DNA from 3 places in the Amycolatopsis sp. H20-H5 genome. Region 3 is predicted to be linked to each of the others. Evidence: riboswitches for the same ligand, from Rfam matches in the RefSeq annotation. Region 3 holds a riboswitch; each other region holds the start of a gene.
The links. Region 3 has a riboswitch for S-adenosylmethionine ahead of QMK34_RS20680 (aminotransferase class V-fold PLP-dependent enzyme). Riboswitches for the same ligand answer to the same signal wherever they lie in the genome.

Region 1 (7,344 bases), on a different contig from region 3:
GCTCAACCCGGACGCCCGTGGCTACTACTTCATGGGCAAGGACAACATCACCTTCCACGCCCAGATCTGGCCCGCCCTGCTGCTCGGCCACAACGGCCAGGGCGACAAGGGCGGCACGCCGGGCCCGTTCGGCCAGCTGAACCTGCCCGACGAGATCGTGTCGAGCGAGTTCCTCACCATGAGCGGCTCGAAGTTCTCGACCTCGCGCGGCACGGTCATCTACGTCGACGACTTCCTGCGTGAGTTCGGCCCCGACACGCTGCGGTACTTCATCTCGGCGGCAGGCCCGGAGACTCAGGACACCGACTTCACCTGGGACGAGTTCGTCCGCCGGACCAACTCCGAGCTGGCCAACGAGTGGGGCAACCTGGTCAACCGGTCGATCTCGATGGCGCACAAGAACGTCGGCTCGATCCCGCGTCCGGACGCCCCCGCGGCGGCCGACGAGGAGCTCAAGGCCCTGTCCCGCAAGGCCTTCGAGACCGCCGGTGCGCACCTGCAGCGGTCGCGGTTCAAGCTGGCGTCGAGCGAGGCCATGCGCGTCGTCACGGCGGCGAACCGGTACCTGTCGGACCAGGAGCCGTGGAAGCTCAAGGACGACCCGGCCCGGCGCGACACCGTGCTCCACACCGCGCTTCAGGTCGTCTCAGACGCCAATACGCTGCTGACGCCGTTCCTGCCGCACTCGGCGCAGAAGGTGCACGAGGCGCTCGGCGGCTCGGGCATCTGGGCGGCTCAGCCGGAGCTGCAGGAGGTCGAGGACCTCGACATCCCTGGCCGGATGAACCCGATCATCACGGGCGACTACAAAGCCGAGCAGGCCCGCTGGGAGTCCGTGCCGATCGAGGTCGGCCGCCCCCTGCAGAAGCCGTCGCCGCTGTTCCCGAAGCTCGAGCCGGAGCTCGGCGAGACCGGGCCTGAGTGGGCTCCGATCGCGAAGTGAGCCTGGTCGGATGAGTAAGGACGAGAAGCGCGAGCTGCCGCCGATCCCGGACAGGCTCCCGGTGTCGACAGTGGACTCGCATACCCATCTCGACGCGTGCGGCGCGTCGACCGCGGCCGAGGTGACGGCCATGATCGACCGCGCCGCCCGCGCCGGGGTGGGCCGGGTGGTGACCGTCGCGGACGACCTCGCGTCCGCGCGCTGGGCCGTCGAGGCGTCCACCTGGGACACCAGGGTGTTCGCCGCGGTGGCCATCCATCCCACGCGCACCAAGGACTTCGGCGAGGCGGAGAAGTCCGAAGTGGAGCGTCTGGCGGGGGAGCCGCGGGTGGTCGCGGTCGGCGAGACCGGCCTCGACTACTACTGGGACTACTCGCCCCATGACGCCCAGCAGGACGCGTTCCGCTGGCACATCGACCTCGCCAAGCGGCTCGGCAAGCCGCTGATGATCCACGATCGCGACGCGCACGAGGACGTCCTGCGCATCCTGGAAGAGGAAGGCGCGCCGGACGACGTCGTCTTCCATTGTTTCTCCGGGGACGCCGACATCGCGCGGCGCTGTGTGGCGGCGGGGTACGTCCTGTCGTTCGCGGGCACGGTTTCTTTCAAGAACGCGCGCGGGCTCCGGGACGCGGCGCGGCTGGTTCCGGCGGATCAGTACCTCGTCGAGACCGACGCGCCGTTTCTGACCCCCCACCCGTTCCGTGGGCGGCCGAACGAGCCGTATTGCGCGGCATACACCGTCCGTCACCTCGCGGTGCTACGCGGCGAAGCGGTGCACGAAGTCGCCGAAGCGGTCCGAATGACGGCCGAGCGGGTATTCCGATTGCCGACGGTGACATCGGGGTGAACGCATTGCGACATTAGGGGTGCGTGATCATCCACCTGATGGAGTGACGAAGGTCACGACACTCCGGGGGGTGTTTGCGCAACCCGGCGGGACTCGTTACTGTCCCGTGATCGTGCCAGTTGGTTCTGCTTGAAGCAGATGCCGACTGTTACGCCCACAGTCACGTCAGTGCACGTCGGGGAAGCGGTGCCAGGCCCTCGGGCCGGGGACCGTGACGATGGCGCTGGCTGCGGGTGTCGGACTTCTACAGATGCGCCTCCCGGCGTGTCGAGACGAAGGACGTCGTAGCTCATGCGACGTCTTGGGAAAGGGAACGACCCGGTGACTGGTAGCAGCAGACAGGGTGACTTGCGCCCCGGTGGCGTCGGCATTCTCGATAGCGGAGCCGATTTCTACGGCGACTACGCATTCTCAGACGATCCCCGCATCACCCACCAGGACGTGCTGACCGCGCTCGGCCCCGACGCCGACACGCTGATGGCCGAGATCGACGTCGACATCGACGAACTGATCCGCCTGATCAGCGCCGAGACCACGATGCTCCCGCCGATCGTCATTCCTGACGAGGCCGCCGCGGACCGCACCGCCTCCCCGGCCGAGAAGGCCGAGCTCAAGCACCAGGTCATCGCCGAGGCCACCCGCACCTGGAAGCAGCGCTTCCTCAAGGGCACCGTCCTCGCCGTGATGCTCACCGTCGCCGGTGGCGGCGCCGCCGCGATGGCGATGAACAAGAGCGTCACGCTCGACATCGACGGCCAGCAGCGCACCGTGCACAGCTACGGCGACACGGTCGGCGAGATCCTCGAAGACGCCGGCATGTCCGTCGGCGCGCACGACTCCCTTTCGCCTTCCCCGGCCGCCACTGTCGGCGACGGCGGCGTCATCAAGCTGGAGCGCGGCCGCAAGCTCAACCTGGTCGTCGACGGCGCGCAGCGCGAGTCCTGGGTCCGTGCGACCAGCCTCGGCGAGGCGCTGGGGCAGCTCGGGATGTCCGACCTGGCCAAGCCGGGCACCTGGACCTCGATGCCGCAGACCGGCGAGCTCCCGCTCGAGGGCGCGACAGTCGAGATCAAGACCCTCAAGAACGTCATGCTCTACGACGGCGACCACGCGCCGCGCGCGGTCAAGAGCAACGCGGTCACCACCAAGGAATTCCTCGGCGAGCAGAAGCTGACGCTGGGCCCGGACGACGCGGCCGAGGGCGGCCTCGCCTTCAAGATCGTCGACGGCGCCGAAGTCCACCTCAGCCGTACCGGCGTCATGATGGTCAACCAGAAGGAGACCATCGACCCCGAAGAGCAGAAGGTCGACGACCCGGACCTCGAAAAGGGCAAGATCAAGGTCGAGGACCCCGGCACGCCGGGCGAGAAGATGGTCACGTACAAGGTGACCAAGAAGAACGGCCAGGAAGTCGCCCGCGAGCAGACCTCCGAGCAGGTCATCACCGAGGCGAAGCCGAAGATCACCCACGTCGGCACCAAGGCCCCGCCCGAGCCCGCCATCGGCGACAGTTCCTCCTGGGACCGCATCGCGGCCTGCGAGGCCGGCGGCAACTGGGCCATCAACACCGGCAACGGCTACTACGGCGGCCTCCAGTTCAACAAGAGCACCTGGGACGCCTACGGCGGCGACCAGTACGCGAACCTTCCGCACCAGGCCAGCAAGGCCCAGCAGATCGCCGTGGCCGAGAAGGTCCGCGACGCTCGCGGTGGCTACAGCGCCTGGCCCGTCTGCGGCAAGAAGGCCTGACTCAGCTCTCACGTTCTTGATCAGCGCCGCCACCCGGTTCGGTATTCCCGGGTGGCGGCGCTTTCTCTTGTCACGGACTGCCCCTGAAGGCCACCTTCACGGCGTAAAACGCCGTGAAGGTGGCCTTCAGGGGCAGCTCTTGGGGCCCCGGCTCTGCTTGCGCCCCCGGGTTGTCCGGGGGGCCCGGCGGGGTCACGACTAGGCTCGCCGGGTGACTGATCTGCTCGGGCCTGCCGAGATCCGCGGGCTCGCCGCCGAGCTGGACGTGCGTCCGACCAAGAAGCTCGGGCAGAACTTCGTGCACGATCCCAACACCGTGCGCCGCATCGTCGAGCTGGCCGGGGTCGGGGCCGAGGACGTGGTGCTCGAGGTCGGGCCAGGGCTGGGCTCGCTGACGCTGGGCCTGCTGGCCGCCGGGCCGCGGGTCGTCGCCGTCGAGATCGATCGCAAGCTCGCCGAGCGCCTGCCGCGCACGGTCGCCGAGCGTGGCGCCGAGGTCGCGGACAGGCTGACGGTGATCGAGGCGGACGCGATGCGGATCAAGGTCGCCGATCTGCCGCTCGCGCCGACCACCGTGGTCGCCAACCTGCCGTACAACGTCGCCGTGCCGGTGGTGCTGCACCTGCTGGCCGAGTTTCCCTCGCTCGTCCGGGGGCTCGTCATGGTCCAGACCGAGGTCGCCGACCGGATGGCCGCCGGGCCGGGCAGCCGCATCTACGGGATCCCCAGCGTCAAGCTCGCCTGGTACGGGCGTGCGCGCAAGGTGGCCGCGGTGCCGCGCGCGGTGTTCTGGCCGGTGCCCAACGTCGATTCCGCGCTCGTCTCGTTCGAGCGGGCGACTGAAGCTGTGTCCACTGTGGACAGGAAGGTGCTGTTCGCGGTGGTCGACGCGGCGTTCTCGCAGCGCCGGAAGACGCTGCGCGCGGCGCTGGCGACGTGGGCGGGCTCAGCCGAGCGGGCGGGGGAGCTGCTCGTCGCCGCCGGTGTCGACCCCAAGACCCGCGGCGAGCAGCTGGACGTCCACGACTTCGCGCGCATCGCCGCCGCGGCCGCGAACTGACGTCCAGCCGCCTCACCAGCCGCCTCACCAGCGGGGGAACGCGTCCCGGCCGTCTTCTGGACTGCTTTTCTCGCCATCCGGGCGCGCCCAGACGTGTGATCTGCGCCTACGCGCTTGCTTTCACCCAGTGGGATCGGTTTTACTCATAGGACCATCCCGAGCGACTGAGAGACCTGGCTCGCTGAAGTCGCAGCAACCACCCCCCATGGGGAAGGTGCTACAGCCAGGACCGATGGAGGCTTGTCCGAGATGAACAGGGTCACCCACCCGCTCCTGCTGACCAAGCGCCGCGTTGTCGACGAAGGTCGCCGCTCGGTATGTGCGTGTCGACGCTCCACCGCATTCGCCTGAGTCTTCTCTTTTCCTGTTCTCTTGCCGTCCATTGAGGACGGTTCATTCGGTGAGGATCAGCGCGCCCGGCAACGGAGCTGCGCCCTCCCCGCAGGCCTTCTGGGAGCCATCGTGATCACTGTCGAAAACCTGTCCAAGTCCTTTCCCCTCAACGGAAGTCCGGTCGTCGCACTACGCGACGTGAGTGTCGATATCCAGGCCGGCTCACTCTTCGGCGTGGTCGGCCCCGCGGGCTCCGGCAAGTCCACCCTTGCCCGTTGCATCGGCCTGCAGGAGCGCCCCGACCGCGGTGTCGTGCGGCTGGACGGACTCAACACCGGCACCCTCGACGGCCGCCGGCTGCGCGAGATCCGCCGTCAGGTCGGCATCGTCGACTCCAAGATCGACCTGCTGGCCGAGCGGACCGTCGCGGGCAACATCGCGTCGCCGCTGGAGCAGCTCGGCCTCGACGGCCCGCAGCGCCGCACCCGGGTCGCCAACCTGCTCGACCTCGTCGGCCTGACCCCGCGCGCGAGCCAGCGTCCCAGCGAGCTGACCGACGGCCAGCGCCGCCGCGTCGCCGTCGCCAAGGCCCTCGCGGCGAGCCCGTCGGTCCTGCTCGCCGACGACCCGACCGCGGGCATCCACCCGGACGAGGCGGGCTCGGTCCTGACCGTGCTCGACCGCGCCCGCGCCGAGCTCGGCGTCACGATCCTGCTCACCACCCCGGACGCGGGCGTCGTCCGCCGCGTCTGCGACGACGTCGCGGTGCTGGAGAACGGCACCGTGGTCGAGCGCGGCACGGTGCTGGACCTCATCTCCGACCCGTCGAGCCGCACCGCGCAGGCCCTGCTCCCGGCGATCGAGACCACCCGCGCCCAGTCCGCCAAATACGACCGCTCGGTCGACGTCGTCCTCGTCGGCTTCGCGTCCGTCGGCGCTCTCCTGCCGGAGGCCGCAGGCCGCTTCGACGTCGAGCTGTCCACCATCGGCGGCGGCCTGACCCGCATCGGCGACACCCCGGTCGGCCGCTTCCGCCTCGGCGTCCGCGGCGTACAGGCCGACGCGGCACTCGCGTGGATCGCCGAGCGCGGCGGCCACGTCTCCCACCCGGCCCGCGGCCCCCAGGGCCTCGCCGCCTAGCTCTCCGAAGTGTCATGAAAGGGTCTTTCAGGGCAATTTTTGCCCTGAAAGACCCTTTCATGACACCCGGGAGTCTGTCGCGACTACGTGCACTCACTACCGACCGCACAGCAGCCCAGCACAGCCGCCGCGCTCGACCTCGCTTCTCCTCGCGCGAGCCCGGGGACTACCGGCACGTAGGCTGGTCAGGTGCTTGTCGTCGTACCGCCCCCCGTTACCGTCCGGGTCCCCGCCAAGGTCAATCTGCACCTGGCGGTGTCCGACCTGCGTGCGGACGGATACCACGAGCTGGTAACCGTTTTCCAGGCCCTTTCGCTCACCGACGAGGTCACCGTCGCCATCACCGACAACCCCGGCATCGAGGTCTACGGCGAGGGTGAGACCACCGTGCCGACCGGCCCCGCCAACCTCGCCTGGAAGGCCGCGCAGGCGCTCGCCGCCCACGCGGGCATCGACGACGCCGAGTCGAAGCTGCGGATCGTGCTGCGCAAGGGCATCCCGGTGGCCGGTGGCATGGCGGGCGGCAGCGCCGACGCGGCCGCCACGCTGGTCGGGCTGGCCTCGCTGTGGAAGCTCGAGATCAGCCGTGACGAGCTGGCCGGGATCGCCGCGACGCTCGGCAGCGACGTCCCGTTCGCCCTCTACGGCGGCACCGCGCTGGGCACCGGCCGCGGTGAGCTGCTGGTCCCGGTGCTGGCGCGCCACACCTTCCACTGGGTGTTGGCCTTCGACCAGCGCGGGCTTTCGACGCCGAAGGTGTTCGGCGAGCTCGACCGGCTGCGCGAGGAGGGCAAGCCGCCGCGTATCGGCTCGCACACGCCGGTCGTCGAGGCGCTCGCCTCCGGCGATCCGCGTCAGCTCGCGCTGCTGCTCGGCAACGATCTCCAGGCCGCCGCGGTCTCCCTGCGGCCGGGGCTGCGCCGCACGCTGCGCGCCGGGGTCAACGCGGGCGCGCTCGCGGGCACGGTGTCCGGCTCCGGCCCCACCTGCGCGTTCCTGTGCTCCGACGCGCAGACGGCGGTCGAGGTCGCCGCCGAGCTGTCCGGCGCCGGGGTGTGCCGCACGGTCCGCGTCGCGCACGGCCCGGTCCCCGGCGCCCGGCTCGCCGGCGGTGACGACGCGCCCCGGCCGTCGCCACCGCGGGTACACGCATGAGGCACGCTGAGTTCGCTTTTCCCGGCCCGCTGCGGGGCAAGCTGGTCGCGGCGATCCTGTCCGGCGCCAAGACGTCGACCACCGGACTGCTCGCCGAATACGAGCACTATGGTG
Region 2 (7,344 bases), on a different contig from region 3:
CGCCGGGGCGAGCCTCGCGGCCCGCCCCGGGGCTGAGGCCCGGGGCAGACACGCCCTAGAAGCCGAGTGCCTCGCTGACGGCGGCGGCGGTCGGCGGCACGGTCGCGCGCGGGCCGACCTTGCCCTCGATGGCGTCCAGGGTCTTGAGCCCGTCGCCGGTGATCAGCAGGACGATCTCCTCGTCCGGGTTGAGCTTGCCGGTGGCGAGCAGCTTCTTCGCCGTCGCCACGGTGACCCCACCGGCGGTCTCGGTGAAGATGCCCTCGGTCCTGGCCAGCAGGCGGATGCCCTCGACGACCTCTTCGTCGCTGACGTCCTCGATCGCGCCACCCGTGCGGTTGACCACGTCGAGCACGTACGGGCCGTCGGCCGGGTTCCCGATCGCGAGCGAGCGGGCGATCGTGTCCGGCTTGACCGGCTGGATCACGTCGTGCCCGTTCCGGAACGCGGTGGACACCGGCGAGCAACCGGTGGCCTGCGCGCCGAACACCTGGTACGGGCTGGCTTCCACCAGGCCGAGCTCGCCGAATTCACGGAAGCCCTTGTCCACCTTCGTCAGCTGGGAACCGGAGGCGATCGGCACCACGATCTGCGGCGGGATCCGCCAGCCGAGCTGCTCGGCGACCTCGAAGGCCAGCGTCTTCGAGCCCTCGGAGTAGTACGGGCGCACGTTGACGTTCACGAACGCCCAGCTCTCGTGCTCGGCCGCGAGCTGGGTGGCGAGGCGGTTGACGTCGTCGTAGTTGCCGTCGACCGCGATCAGCGCGCCGTCGTACACCGCGGTGGTCAGGATCTTCGCGCGCTCGAGCGACTTGGGGATCAGCACGACCGATTCCCAGCCGGCGCGGGCGGCCGCGGCGGCCACCGCGTTCGCCAGGTTGCCGGTCGAGGGACAGGCCAGCACCTTGAAGCCGAACTCGCGGGCGGCGGCCAGCGCCACCGCGACCACGCGGTCCTTGAAGGAGTGGGTCGGGTTCCCGGTGTCGTCCTTGACCCAGACCCGCTTGACGCCGAGTGCCTTGGCCAGCCGGTCCGCGAGCACCAGCCGGGTGCCGCCGGGCTCGGTGTTGGGGATCTCTTCGACGTTGGACGGCACCGGGAGGAGCTTCTTGTAGCGCCAGATGTTGTTGGGGCCCGCCTGGATGTCCTCGCGCCGCACGCGGCCGAAGTCGTAGGCCACATCGAGCGGGGAGAAGTCCTCCGCGGAAACGAACTCCGGCGCCAGTGGCTGCCGGTGACCCTCTTCCTTCGACACCAGTTCGACTGCCGGACCGAGGTCCAGGGTCTTCTTGGCGGAGGTGTTCGTGCCGAGGGCTGCAGTCATCACGAGGTCCTTTCCTCATCTGCCCCACCGAAGCGGGCCGGAATTGGCACCGTGATCGTCAGCTATCCCGCGTTCGCGGAATGACAGGCTGTCGCCGGTTGCCGGGGCTTCGTCGGGCCGTTCCCTCTGCCCCTCTGGATGAGCGGTATTCAGTTTTCGGCGCGCGCCAGGGCGCTGCCTCGGTTACACCGTACGACATACCGATCATTCGGTGCCACGGTGGGCGTCCGGCGTCACCGGAGAGTGCACGCGGACGGGCTAGTGGCAGGATCGTCACCGTGACCGCGCCAGCCACCGTCCCGCCGCCGCTGCATCTCGTTCTCGGTGAGGAAGAGCTGCTCATCGAGCGTGCCGTCCGGGACACCCTGAACGTGTCCAGGGCGATCGACGCCACGGCCGAGCTGACCAGGGTGCGGGTGTCCGAACTCACACTACCCGCGCTCATCGAGCTGGTCAGCCCGTCGCTGTTCAGCGAGGGCCGGGTGATCGTCATCGAGTCCGCCCAGGACATCTCCCAGGAGCTCGCCGACGCGGTGCTGTCCTACGTCGCCCAGCCCGCCGACGGCATCGTGCTGGTCGTCGTGCACACCGGGGGTGGCCGTAGCAAGGCGGGCAAGACGCTGCCCGCCGCCCTGCGCAAGGCCGGTGCCGAGATCACCGAGGTCCCCAAGCTCACCAAACCCGCCGAGCGGGAGTCCTTCATCCGGAACGAGGTCCGCCGCGCGGGCGGCAGGATCGACGCAGCCGGGGTCGTCGCGCTGCTCGACGCGGTGGGCTCTGACCTGCGGGAACTGTCCTCGGCGGCCACCCAGCTCGTCGCTGACGCCGGGGGCACGGTCGACGAGGACGCGGTGCGCCGCTACCACACGGGCCGCGCGGACGTGACCGGCTTCGCCGTCGCGGAGAAGGCGGTGGGCGGGGATCGCGCGGCCGCGCTGGAGTCGCTGCGCTGGGCGACGCAGCTCGGCGTCCCGCACGTGCTGGTCGCCGACGCGCTCGCCGACGCGGTGCGCACCATCGCCAGGGTCTCCGCGGCGGGTCGCGGCAATCCCAACCAGATGGCGGGCGAGCTCGGCATGCCGCCGTGGAAGGTGCGCAAGGCACAGGGCCAGTCGCGCGGCTGGGGCCCCGACGGCCTCGCCACCGCGATGCGGGTGGTGGCCCGGCTCAACGCCGAGGTCAAGGGCGCGGCGGCGGACCCGTCCTACGCGCTGGAGCGCGCCGTGCTGGAAGTCGTCGCCGCGAAGGGCGACAACGGCTGACCCGGAAACACAGAACCCCCGGTGACCGTGGTCACCGAGGGTTCCGGAAGAACAGTTCGATCAGAGCGAGTTGATGCGCTTCGCGATCGCGGACTTCTTGTTCGCGGCCTGGTTGGCGTGGATGACGCCCTTGGTCACGGCCTTGTCCAGCTTCTGGGCGGCGTCCTTCTGCAGCTCCACGGCCTTGGCCTTGTCGCCGGCGTCGGCCGCCTCGCGGAACTTGCGGACCGCGGTCTTCACCGAGGACCGGATAGCCTGGTTGCGCTGACGCGCCTTCTCGTTGGTGATGATGCGCTTCATCTGGGACTTGATGTTGGCCATGAAGGCACTCCCTGTATCTCGGTCCTGCTAGGTGGTTCGTGCCGCGTTTCGGTGGCCCCTGCCGTCAAAGCGACGACGCTGGGTTTCCTCCATGGCGGAATGCCACACGGCAACGAACGGCCAGACTAACAGTCGCCCCGCCACGGCTCGCCGCGGCCTCGGCCCGGGGGAACGGGTACGGTGCGAACCGGGGTGCTTGTGAACGCCACAGCTTTGTCTCTCGTGCTCGTCGCCGCGGTCGTGCATGCCATCTGGAACCTCGCGGCGAAACGTGTTTCCGGCGGCGGGGCCACCTTTGTCTGGCTCTATTACACGATTTCCGCGGTCGTGTTCGTCCCGCTGATCGTCGGTTCCCTGCTGCTGGAACCAGACCGTCCACAGTGGAGCTGGCTGATCGCGGCCGCGGGCACGTCGATCCTGCACGTCGCCTACGGGGTGGTCCTGCAACGCGGCTACGCCGTCGGTGACCTGTCTCTCGTCTACCCGCTCGCGAGAGGCACCGGACCGCTCCTGTCGGTGCTCGCGGCGGTCCTCCTGCTGGGTGAACGTCCAGGGTGGATCGGGCTGGCGGGCGCGCTGCTGATCGTGTCCGGTGTGCTGGTGATCAGCACCGGCGGCCGAGGCGGGCCGGTGTCCGGGTCCCGCCGCGCCGGGGTCGGGTACGGCGTCCTCACGGGCTTCACCATCGCCGCGTACACGCTGTGGGACGCCCATTCGGTCACCGCGCTCGGCGTCCCGCCGGTCGTCTACTTCGGATCGGGAGCGCTCCTGCAGAGCCTCCTCCTCATGCCGTACGCGCTGAAGCGGCGCGGACGCGGCGAGGTCGCCGCGCTGTGGCGTGACTACCGGAAGGAAGCGTTCATCGTCGGCCTGCTGTCCCCGTTCGCGTACCTGCTGGTCCTGTTCGCGCTGAAGATCGCACCGGTGAGCCTCGTCGCCCCGGCGCGCGAGCTGAGCATCGTGCTCGGCGGGCTGGCCGCGTGGCTGATGCTGGGCGAAGCCAACGCCGGACGCCGGTTGGCGGGCTCGGTGATCGTGCTCGCCGGTATCGCCGCGATTGCGGTGGCGTGAACCCATCCGGTAGCTACTGATCCGACCAAAAGTAGGCCGACCCCCGAGCGGCACGTAACCTTTGCCAGAGGGCTATCTGGCCGTGGCTGTGATCGGCTTGGCAACGAACGGCAGAGTATGGCAACCATGGACGTGCTGAGCAGCCGGATCCTCATCCGGCCCCGTGACCACGAAGCCTCGATCACGTTCTACCGCGACACCCTGGGCCTGGCGATCTACTACGAGTTCCCCGGCGGGACCGTGTTCTTCCTCGGCCAGGGTTTCCTCGAGGTGGTCGGCGACGGGGGCACCGGCTCGGGTGACGGCCTCAGCGTCTGGATCCAGGTCCGCGACCTCGACGCCGAACTCGCCGCGCTGGCGGGGCGGGGGCTGGCGCCGGACCGGGAGGCCCGCCTCGAGCCCTGGGGCCTGTACGAGGCGTGGGTCTCCGACCCCGAGGGCACCAAGATCATTCTCGTGGAGATCCCGCAGGGGCATCCCCTGAGGACGGATCTGCGGACGGGGATCGCCTAGGCCGGTTTGCGGGCGCGCAGCTGGGCCGCCAGCGTCCCGAGGCCCGGCGGCTGCCAGGTCCAGGTCTGCAGGTCGGTGAAGCCCGCGGCGGCGGCTTCGTCGGCGAGCTCGTGCCGTGTGACCGGAAGCCACTTTTCGTGTGCGGAGAGCAACAACCGCCCGCCGGGCCGGAGCACGCGGAACAGCTCGGCGAGCGCGGCGGGCCGGTTTTCCCACAGCTGGACGTTGTTCACGCTCAGCACGACGTCGACCGCGTCGTCGGCCTCGCCGGTCTCCGCGGCCGTGCCTTTCCGCAGCTCCACGCCGTCGCCGCAGCGGTGACGGCTCAGCGCCAGCATCTCTTCGGACGGGTCGACGCCGACCACCCGCCCGGCCTGTTCCGCCGCCGCTTTCAGGCCAACCCCGGGTCCCGGGCCGACGACCAACGCCGTTTCCTCCGGTGTGAGCCGGGCCACTTCGACCAGCCGGTGTTCGGTGGCGGCGTTGCCCCAGGCCATCAGCAGACCGCCGAGATGGCCGAGAAAACCTTGGGGATGGCCGAACGCCCTGTCCAGTGCCTGCGTCTTCGATGTGCTCATACTTCGAGGTCACCACGACCCGCCACGGCCCGCATCGGGGATGACCCCCAATCGCACCCGGAGCGGCATGGGACGATAGAGGTGGCACCACCCCGACCTTCGCGAGGACCACACGAGTGACGACGTTCGCCGACACCACCTTCACGCCGCCGGAACTGATCCGGAACTTCTGCATCATCGCGCACATCGACCACGGCAAGTCCACCCTGGCCGACCGGATGCTGCAGCTCACCGGCGTGGTCGAAGGACGGGACATGCGTGCCCAGTACCTCGACCGGATGGACATCGAGCGGGAACGCGGCATCACCATCAAGGCGCAGAACGTGCGCCTGCCGTGGCAGCTGGACGGCCAGGACTACGTGCTACACCTGATCGACACCCCCGGCCACGTCGACTTCACCTACGAGGTCTCCCGTGCGCTCGAAGCGTGCGAGGGCGTGATCCTGCTTGTCGACGCGGCGCAGGGGATCGAGGCCCAGACGCTGGCCAACCTGTACCTCGCGCTGGAGAAGAACCTCCACATCATCCCGGTGCTCAACAAGATCGACCTGCCGTCCGCGGACCCGGACAAGTACGCGGGTGAGATCGCCCACCTCATCGGCTGCGAACCCTCGGACGTGCTGCGGGTCTCGGCGAAGACCGGGGTCGGCGTCCGCGAGCTGCTCGACGAGGCCGTGCGCCAGGTGCCGCACCCCGTCGGCGACAACGACGCCCCGCCGCGCGCGATGATCTTCGACTCGGTCTACGACACCTACCGCGGCGTGGTCACCTACATCCGCGTGATGGACGGCCGGATCACCCCTCGCCAGCGGATCCGCATGATGTCCACCAACGCCACCCACGAACTCCTCGAGGTCGGCATCATCTCGCCGGACCCCAAACCGAGTGTCGGGCTCGGCGTCGGCGAGGTCGGCTACCTCATCACCGGGGTGAAGGACGTCCGCCAGTCGAAGGTCGGTGACACCGTCACCTCCGAGCGCAACGGCGCGACCAAGGCACTGGCCGGTTACCGCGAGCCGAAGCCGATGGTCTATTCCGGGCTCTACCCGGTCGACGGTTCCGACTACCCGGTGCTGCGCGAGGCGCTGGACAAGCTCCAGCTCAACGACGCGGCGCTCGACTACGAGCCGGAGACCTCGGTCGCGCTCGGTTTCGGGTTCCGCTGCGGGTTCCTCGGGCTGCTGCACCTGGAGATCACCCGGGACAGGCTGGAGCGCGAGTTCAACCTCGACCTCATCTCGACCGCGCCCAACGTGGTGTACGACGTGGTGCAGGACGACGGCAAGAAGATCCACGTCACCAACCCGTCCGACTGGCCGACCGGCAACAAGATCGACAAGGTGCTCGAGCCGGTCAGCAAGGTCTCCATCCTGGCGCCGTCGGAGTTCATCGGCACGATCATGGAGCTGTGCCAGGGCAAGCGCGGCGCGCTGCTGGGCATGGACTACCTGTCCGAGGACCGGGTCGAGCTGCGGTACAACATGCCGCTGGGCGAGATCATCTTCGACTTCTTCGACACGCTGAAGTCCCGCACGCGCGGGTACGCCTCGCTGGACTACGAAGAGGCGGGCACGCAGGCCGCGGAGCTCGTCAAGGTCGACATCCTGCTGCAGGGCGAGGGCGTCGACGCGTTCTCCGCGATCGTCCACAAGGACGACGCCTACGCCTATGGGAACCGCATGGTGAACCGGCTGCGTGAGCTGATCCCGCGGCAGAGCTTCGAAGTGCCGATCCAGGCCGCCATCGGCGCCCGGATCATCGCCCGCGAGACCATCCGCGCGATCCGCAAGGACGTGCTCGCGAAGTGTTACGGCGGTGACATTTCGCGTAAGCGCAAGCTGCTGGAGAAGCAGAAGGAAGGCAAGAAGCGGATGAAGACCGTCGGCCGGGTCGAGGTCCCGCAGGAGGCCTTCGTCGCCGCACTGTCCACTGAGGACTCCGGCAAGACCAAGAAGTAGTTCTCGGAGAAAGGCCCCCGGACCACTCGGTTCGGGGGCCTTTTCCTTGTGTGCGCTAGGCGCGGCTCGCGCGTAGCGCCTGCTGGAGGACGTCCAGTGCCCGGTCGAACTGCGCCGGGTCGACCTTCGACTTGCTCTTGGACGGCGGCAGTTCGCTTCGGTTCCGCTGGTCCCAGCGCACCACCCTGGTCTGGATCCACTCGCTGTCGGTGGTCACGATCCAGACGGCCGGCCAGCAGGTGCTGCCGCCCAGCAGGTGTTGCCGCCCAGCAGGGTGGAGGGCGCGGTCGTGATCTCGGAGATCGTGCTCCAGCCGA
Region 3 (7,344 bases):
TGACACCAGGGGCGGAAGGGACGGCTGGATCACGAAAAGGATTCAGGTAGGTCGCTTTCTCACCGGTAACGTGCTGGGCGTGTCAGCGATGGGCAAGCTGAGCCCGTGCGCGAACGCCGCACTGCTGGGGGGAGAGCGAACAGTGAATCCTGCACGAAGACGGGCCGTCCTCATCGGGGGCGCGCTGGCCGTGGTCGCGATCGTGGTCGCCGGGCTGGTCCTGCTGCGCAACGACGGGAACGTCCCCGAGAACACGGCGCAGGCCAGCGACGGCAGCGCGGGCACGACGGAGTCGCCGAGCTCGGTCGCGCTGAAGTACCTCGAAGCGTTCGGAACGGGGGACGCGGACGCCGCGGGCAAGTTCACCGACGACCCGGCGGCCGCTTCGGCGGCGATCAAGGACGCCAGGGCCGCGCTCGTGCCGACTTCGATCACCACCTCGCTGGCCAAGGTCGCGCCCGCCGCCACGGGGCAGGACAAGACCAGCGGCTCGTTCACCGTCTCCTGGGTGCTCGGCGCGAAGGCGAAATGGACCTTCGACGACACCTTCGACCTGAAGCTGACCGGCCGGACCTGGCGCCTCCGCTGGACCCCGGCGCTGATCCACCCGAAGCTCGAGGCGGGCCAGCGGCTCGCCCTCACGACCACCGGTGACCAGCCCTTGGTCGTCGACCGCGATGGGAAGGCGCTGGTGCCCGCGCAGGGCAACCCCTTCCCGCTGCTGCAGAGCGCGCTGACCAGCCAGGCCACCGGCACCGCGCAGACCGGCGGCGTCTCCGTCTCCCGGGTCGACGACGCTGGCAAGAACCTGGAAACGCTCTTCGGCGGGAACGGGAACGGTGGCGGCGGGGACCGGAAGCCGCTGACCTCGGGCCTGAGCCTTGCGACGCAGACCGCCGCCCAAGCCGCGCTCGACGGCTACCAGGGTTCGGCGATGATGGTGGTGATCCAGCCGTCCTCGGGTGACCTGCTCGCGGTCGCGCAGAACGCGGCGGCCGGCACTCAGCTCAAGGCGTTGAGCGGGCAGTACGCGCCCGGTTCGACGTTCAAGATCGTCACCGCGACGGCCGCGCTGGAGCAGGGCGACGTCGACCCGGACACGATGCTGCCGTGCCCCGGCGAGGCGACCATCGGCACCCGGACGATCCCCAACGAGAACAAGTTCGACAAGGGCACGATCGCGATGCACAGCGCGTTCGCCTACTCCTGCAACACCACCTTCGGCGCGTTGGCCGCGAAGCTGCCGTCCGACGGCTTGGCCAAGGCCGCGAGCCAATACGGGATTAACGCCGACTTCGAGATCCCCGGCCTGCCCACCGAGGCCGGGAAGGTCGAGCCCGCTGGCGGCGACGAGCAGGTCGAGGACGGGATCGGCCAGGGCACTATCCAGGTCAGCCCGTTCGGCGGCGCGCTGATGGCGGCCACCGTCGCGGCGGGCAAGGCGGTCACGCCGAAGCTGTGGCACGGCATCGACACCCAGGTCAACACCGGGTACAAGGCGCCGCCCGCCTCAGTGCTCAACGCGCTGCGCCCCATGATGCGTGAGGTCGTCACCACCGGCACCGCCAAGGGCGTCGCGGGCAGCGGGCAGGTCTTCGGCAAGACCGGGACGGCGCAGTTCGGCTCCGGCGAGAAGGCGAACGGCTGGTTCGTCGGCTATCGGGGCGACGTGGCCTTCGCGATCATGCTGGAGGCGTCCAACGACTCGAAGCCCGCGGTCACGCTCGCGAAGACGTTCCTGGGCGGGCTCAAGTAGTTCGGCCGCGGCCGACGCGTCGGTCTTCTACGGTGTGCTGATGGAGACCATCGCGTTGGCCGAGGTCGCGGCCGTGCTCGCCGATCCGAGTCGCGCGTCGATGTGCCTGGCGCTGCTGGACGGGCGCGCGTGGACGGTCGGCGAGCTGGCGAGTTCGGCCGGGATCGCCGCGTCGACGGCGAGCGCGCACGTGGTGAAGCTGCGCGAGGCTGGCTTCGTCGCGAGCGTCAAGCAGGGCAGGCACAGCTACGTCCGGATCACCGATCCGCGCGTCGCCGAGCTGATCGAGCATCTCGCGCAGCACGCCGCGCACCGGCCGGTGACCGGGCTGAAGACCTCGGTGCGGGTGCGGCGGCTGGAATTCGCGCGCACCTGTTACGACCATCTCGCCGGGACGGTCGGCGTCGCGCTGCGTGACGGGATGCTCGGCGCCGGGCTGGTGGACACCGCGTCCGGGCTCACCCTGACCGGCCACGGCCGCGCGGTGCTCGGCGAGCTCGGGATCGAGGTCGCCGAGGGCGGCCGCCGCCCGTTGCTGCGCGAGTGTCTGGATTGGACGGAGCGGCGCGAGCACCTCGCGGGCGCCGTCCCCGCGGCGGTGCTTTCCCGGGCTGTCGAGGCAGGCTGGCTTTCCCGCGACCCGAGCCGAGCCGTGCGGGTGCTGCCCGCGGCGAGCGCGCCGTTCGCGTTGCTGGGTGTGGACCTCCCGGCGCTCGCCGCTTGACCCGCCGCTTAACACAGGGCATATCGGACACTGTTCGGCGGTGCACGATCGAGTGACCACGTCCCCCTCACTATCCTGAGAGCCTGCGGCGGCCGGGACGGGAGGCGGAGATGGACGAACTCCCGATCGTGCTGGGCGCCGGCGGCGCCGTCCTGCTCGTCGCCGTGCTCGCCGTCCGCTTCTCGATCCGGCTCGGCCTCCCCTCGCTGCTGCTGTACCTGGCCATCGGCGTGGTGATCGGCGAGGCGGGCTTCGGCGTCCGGTTCGACAACCCGGCGCTGACCCAGTCGCTCGGGCTCGCCGCACTCGTGATGATCCTCACCGAGGGCGGGCTCACCACGCGGTGGTCAGCGGTGAAACCCGCGCTGGGCATCGGTATCGCACTGTCCACAGTGGCCGTGGTGGTGAGCATCGCGGTCACCGGCGCGGCGCTGCACCTGCTGCTCGGGCTGGACTGGCGGATGGCCCTGCTGTGGGGCGCGGTGCTTTCCTCGACCGACGCCGCGGCGGTGTTCTCCGTACTGCGCTCGGCGGCAGTGGGCAAACGGCTGGTCGGCGCGCTGGAGATCGAGTCCGGGATCAACGACGCCCCCGCCTACATCGCGGTCGTCGTGCTCGCCGAGGGCACCACCGTGGACTGGTCGCTGCCGCTGCTCGTGGTCTACGAATTGGGCGCGGGGCTGGCGATCGGGCTCGCGTTCGGCTGGGTGGGCGCGCAGGCGCTGCGCCGGGCCGCGCTGCCCGCCACCGGCCTGTACCCGCTGGCCACCGTCGCGGTGTGCATCCTGGCGTATTCCAGCGGGCAGCTTTCCCACGCTTCGGGGCTGCTGGCCACCTACGTCGCCGGGGTGGTGCTGGGGAACTCACGGCTGCCGCACCGCTCGGACACACTGTCCTTCGCCGAAGGGCTCGGCTGGCTCGCCCAGATCGGCTTGTTCGTCCTGCTCGGCCTGTTCGCCTCGCCCAGCAGGCTGCTGGAGACCCTGGTGCCGGGCCTGGTCGCGGGGGCGGTGGTGCTGCTGCTCGCCCGGCCGTTGTCGGTGCTGCTGTCGATGCTGCCGTTCAAGGTGCCGTGGCGCGAGCAGGTGTTCCTGTCGTGGGCGGGGCTGCGCGGCGCGGTGCCGATCGTGCTCGCGATGATCCCGCTGGCCCAGGGGCTGCCGGGCGCCGAAAAGCTGGTCAACGCCGTGTTCGTGCTGGTCATCGTGCTGACGCTGCTGCAGGGGGCCACGCTGTCACCGCTCGCGCGGGTGCTCGGGCTGTCCACGAAGAACGAGCCCAGCGAGCTCGACGTCGACTCCGCGCCACTGGACGAGCTCGGCGCGGAGCTGCTGCAGATCCGCATCCAACCAGGATCGAAGATGCACGGCGTCTACCTGTCCGAGCTGCGGCTGCCCGGCGGGGCCACGGTGAGCCTGGTCGTCCGTGGCGGCGCCGGTTTCACCCCGCAGAAGACAAGCCGCCTGCAGGAGAACGACCAGCTACTCGTGGTCACGACAGCCGCCGTCCGCGACGCGACCGAGCAGCGACTGCGCGCGGTCGACCGCGCCGGGCGGCTCGCCAGGTGGAAGGGCGAATCCGGCCGCTGAGCCGTTGTTCGTTCGTCGATCTTTCACCCAAATTTCGCACAGTCTGTTCCCATGTGTCCCCCCTTATGGCTTAACGTGCGCTCACTTCGGTTAGTTCGAATGGGTGAGCGTTAGGCCAAAGGAGTACTCATAGTGACGAATCTTCGCATTCGTGTCGCCGTCCTCGGCGCCGCGGTCGGCTTGTCCGGTGCTCTGCTCATGACCCCGACGGCCACCGCCGACGTCGCGGCCCCGGCCTTCGGGTTCCCCTTCGCCGCCGGGCAGCAGCTCTACTCGGCCGGGATCCACTCCGACAACGGGAACAGCGGCGTGAAGAACGCCCTCGATCTCAGCCCGGCGGACGGGACCGTCCGCGCCGCCCTCGCCGGGACCGTGCGCCTGCAGCACTGCTCGGGCGGCGACTGGGTGACCGTCGACCACGCGGGCGGCTGGCGGACCGGGTACTACCACCTGGAGGACATCGTCGTCACCGACGGTCAGCAGGTGGCGGCCGGAACCCCGCTCGGTTCGACGGGCAACGCGCTGCCCTGTGGCGGCAGCAGCACCGGCGCCCACGTGCACTTCACCCTCTGGACACTGCCCGCGACGTCCTCCGCCCGCGCCGCGACGACAGCGTCCGCGGAAGCGGCGAAGGTGGCTGTGGGTAACTGGAACGACCTGTCGTACGGCCAGGTTTCGAGCTCGGTCGCGGCCGTGTACGGCCAGCCGATCGACGGCAAGGACATCGGCGGCTGGAAGTTCGCCGCAGGCGCCGAGCAGTATTCGGGCACGGCCACCAGGGACTCCGACGGCACCGTCGTCCAGCTGCCCGGAAGCTTCCGCACCAGGGTGTGAGCCGGCTGGGCCGATCGTGTGACCGTCGTCTCAACCCCTGGACGGCACTCGCGCGATCGGCCGGTCTTCGGTTACCTTTCCAGTCATAGGTCATGAGTGTCAGCGTCAAGCCCCGGCTCGCTGACCGGCAACCCTCCTACCGCGGTGGGGTGCCCCGGGTGAGGACCTGGCCTGTCGCGCGGTGCGACCGGCAAGCGCGGGTCCCTCAGTGGGTCCCCAGGATCGCCGAGGAGGCACTTCGATGACGCTCGCACTCGATCGCAGCGCGGAAACCGTTACCCACCAAGACATTCCCGCAGTCGTGGGCGCTTCATTGCGCGTCCCGCTGGTCACCGGCGGGCAGATCGGCTACGCCAACCTCGACCACGCCGCGAGCGCGCCGTGCCTGGAAGCCGTCCAGTCGGCGGTGAACGAGTTCCTGCCGTGGTACGCCAGCGTGCACCGCGGCGCCGGGTTCGCGTCGCAGGTTTCCACCAAGCTGTACGAGCGGACCCGCGGCGTCCTGCGCCGGTTCGTCGACGCGCGGGCGACCGACGCCGTCGTGTTCACCCGCAACACCACCGATTCCTTCAACCTGCTGGCCCGCAGCCTGCCGAAGAACACCTCCGTGGTGGTGTTCGACACCGAGCACCACGCGGCGCTGCTGCCTTGGCGGGGCCGGAACGTGCGCCGGATCGCGACCCCGCGCACCCGGCTCGAAGCAGTGTCCGCTGTGGACAGTGCGCTCGCCGAAAGCCCGACGGGGCCGCGGCTGGTCGTGCTCACCGGTGCGTCCAATGTCACCGGGGAACTGTTGCCGGTCAAGGAGATCACCGCCGTCGCACGCCGCCACGGCGCCCGCGTCGCGCTCGACGCCGCGCAGCTCGCCCCGCACCGCCGCGTCTCGCTGCGCGAGCTGGACGTCGACTACGTCGCGCTGTCCGGGCACAAGCTCTACGCGCCGTTCGGGGCGGGCGCGCTGATCGGCCGCGCGGACTGGCTGAAGGCGGCACCGCCGTACCTCGCGGGCGGCGGCGCGACCAAGCTCGTCACCGGCGAGGCCGACTCGCTGGGCGTGGTCTGGAACACCGGAATGGAGCGGCACGAAGCCGGTTCGCCCAACACTGTCGGCGTGTACGCGCTGGGTGTCGCGTGCGAGCGGCTTTCGGCGAACTGGGAGGCGATCGGCGAGCACGAGGCCGCCCTGCTCGCCCGGCTGCGCCGCGGGTTGGCCGGACTGCCCGGTTTCGCCGAGCTGCGCCTGTTCGACGCCCCGGTGGACCGGGTCGCCACGCTGAGTTTCGTCGTCGAGGGGTTCGAGCCCGGCTGGCTGGCGGCGGTCCTCTCGGCCGAGTACGGCATCGGCGTGCGGGACGGCGCGTTCTGCGCGCACGTCGCGACCCGGCGTCTCATCGCCGAGGCCGGTGCGGAGGGTCAGCAGGCCTTGCGCGTCAGCCTGGGCCTGGGTACCACGGACGAGCAGGTCGACCGCCTGGTGCTCGCCTTGCGTCAGATCGCCGCCCGCGGCGCGCGCTGGGAGTACACCCGGCAGGACGGCCGCTGGGCCCCGGTCGGCGACCCCCGCGACCTCCCGCCCTTCCTGGATTGATCCCGGCGACTGATCCCGGCGGTAGGCTGCCCGGATGGGGAGTGCGCGGCCGAGGTACTGGTTTCCGCTGGCGCTGCTGGGTTTCGTCCAGCTGATACTGGCCGTCGTCTCGGTCGCGGGGGCGAGCCTGCTTTATTCACCCGCGCCGTCGCTGCTGCGGGACCTCCAGGAGCCTTCGGGTCAGTTCTTCGACGAGGCGGCCCACTACGACTCCGTTCCCTGGGACGTCAGTGACTACTGGCCGTTCGCGATGGCGCTGCTCTGGATGGCGACGGCAGGCTGGTACACCTACCGGGCGAAGACCGGCTACGGCCGGGCACTCGCGGTCACGGCCGGCGGCATCCTGGCCATCGCGGTCGTCGAGTTCGTGTCGTACTCGGGCTTCGGCCTGCCGGACGCCCTGCGCGACCCGCTGCTCGTCACCGCCGGGCTGCTCCTGCTCGCCTGGCTCGACCGCAGCGTGCTGGTGCTGGCGGTGGCCGCGGGGTTCCTGGTGGCCGCGCTGCTCTCGCCGGGGCGGCTGGCGGAGTTGCTGATCCCGGTGATGGTGGTGTTCGCCGGGGCGTTCGCGGCGGTGCTGAAACGGCCGCGACCCACCGCTGACACGCCGTGAGCAGGGACAGTGGACAATGGCACGGTGAGCACCGAGCCCGAATCGCCGTCCGAGACCGCCGCACCGGAGCCTGAGGTCGATGCGCCGCAGCCGTCGGAGACGGCCGAGCAGGCGCCGCCGTCGGAACCCGCGCTGCCCCAGCGCCGGGTCGGCCTCGTCTTCCTGTTCGCGGCGCTGCTGTGGGCCGTGGACCTGCTGACCAAGAGCCTCGTGGTGGCGAACCTCGAAGGCCGGGAGCCG

Region 1: linked by a shared signal. The riboswitch ahead of QMK34_RS11990 (methionine ABC transporter ATP-binding protein) and the one ahead of QMK34_RS20680 (aminotransferase class V-fold PLP-dependent enzyme) in region 3 are both predicted to bind S-adenosylmethionine.
Region 2: linked by a shared signal. The riboswitch ahead of thrC (threonine synthase) and the one ahead of QMK34_RS20680 (aminotransferase class V-fold PLP-dependent enzyme) in region 3 are both predicted to bind S-adenosylmethionine.

Annotation. Positions count from the first base shown of each region.
Region 1 is NZ_JAYMZS010000015.1:117,833-125,176, reverse strand. Features, by position in the region: gene metG (methionine--tRNA ligase) at 1-943, shown strand, start outside; gene QMK34_RS12005 (TatD family hydrolase) at 954-1,793, shown strand; gene QMK34_RS12000 (transglycosylase family protein) at 2,115-3,542, shown strand; gene rsmA (16S rRNA (adenine(1518)-N(6)/adenine(1519)-N(6))-dimethyltransferase RsmA) at 3,754-4,602, shown strand; SAM riboswitch class I at 4,751-4,841, shown strand; gene QMK34_RS11990 (methionine ABC transporter ATP-binding protein) at 5,065-6,075, shown strand; gene QMK34_RS11985 (4-(cytidine 5'-diphospho)-2-C-methyl-D-erythritol kinase) at 6,265-7,230, shown strand; gene QMK34_RS11980 (ASCH domain-containing protein) at 7,227-7,344, shown strand, end outside.
Region 2 is NZ_JAYMZS010000029.1:71,748-79,091, reverse strand. Features, by position in the region: gene QMK34_RS18500 (ComEC/Rec2 family competence protein) at 1-36, shown strand, start outside; gene thrC (threonine synthase) at 56-1,324, opposite strand; SAM riboswitch class I at 1,337-1,469, opposite strand; gene holA (DNA polymerase III subunit delta) at 1,603-2,586, shown strand; gene rpsT (30S ribosomal protein S20) at 2,647-2,907, opposite strand; gene QMK34_RS18480 (DMT family transporter) at 3,106-3,978, shown strand; gene QMK34_RS18475 (VOC family protein) at 4,105-4,491, shown strand; gene QMK34_RS18470 (class I SAM-dependent methyltransferase) at 4,488-5,069, opposite strand; gene lepA (translation elongation factor 4) at 5,186-7,027, shown strand; gene QMK34_RS18460 (hypothetical protein) at 7,083-7,244, opposite strand; gene QMK34_RS18455 (hypothetical protein) at 7,241-7,344, opposite strand, start outside.
Region 3 is NZ_JAYMZS010000035.1:58,077-65,420, forward strand. Features, by position in the region: gene QMK34_RS20660 (penicillin-binding transpeptidase domain-containing protein) at 89-1,756, shown strand; gene QMK34_RS20665 (ArsR/SmtB family transcription factor) at 1,797-2,480, shown strand; gene QMK34_RS20670 (potassium/proton antiporter) at 2,591-4,069, shown strand; gene QMK34_RS20675 (M23 family metallopeptidase) at 4,202-4,903, shown strand; SAM riboswitch class IV at 4,992-5,106, shown strand; gene QMK34_RS20680 (aminotransferase class V-fold PLP-dependent enzyme) at 5,145-6,491, shown strand; gene QMK34_RS20685 (hypothetical protein) at 6,526-7,104, shown strand; gene lspA (signal peptidase II) at 7,129-7,344, shown strand, end outside.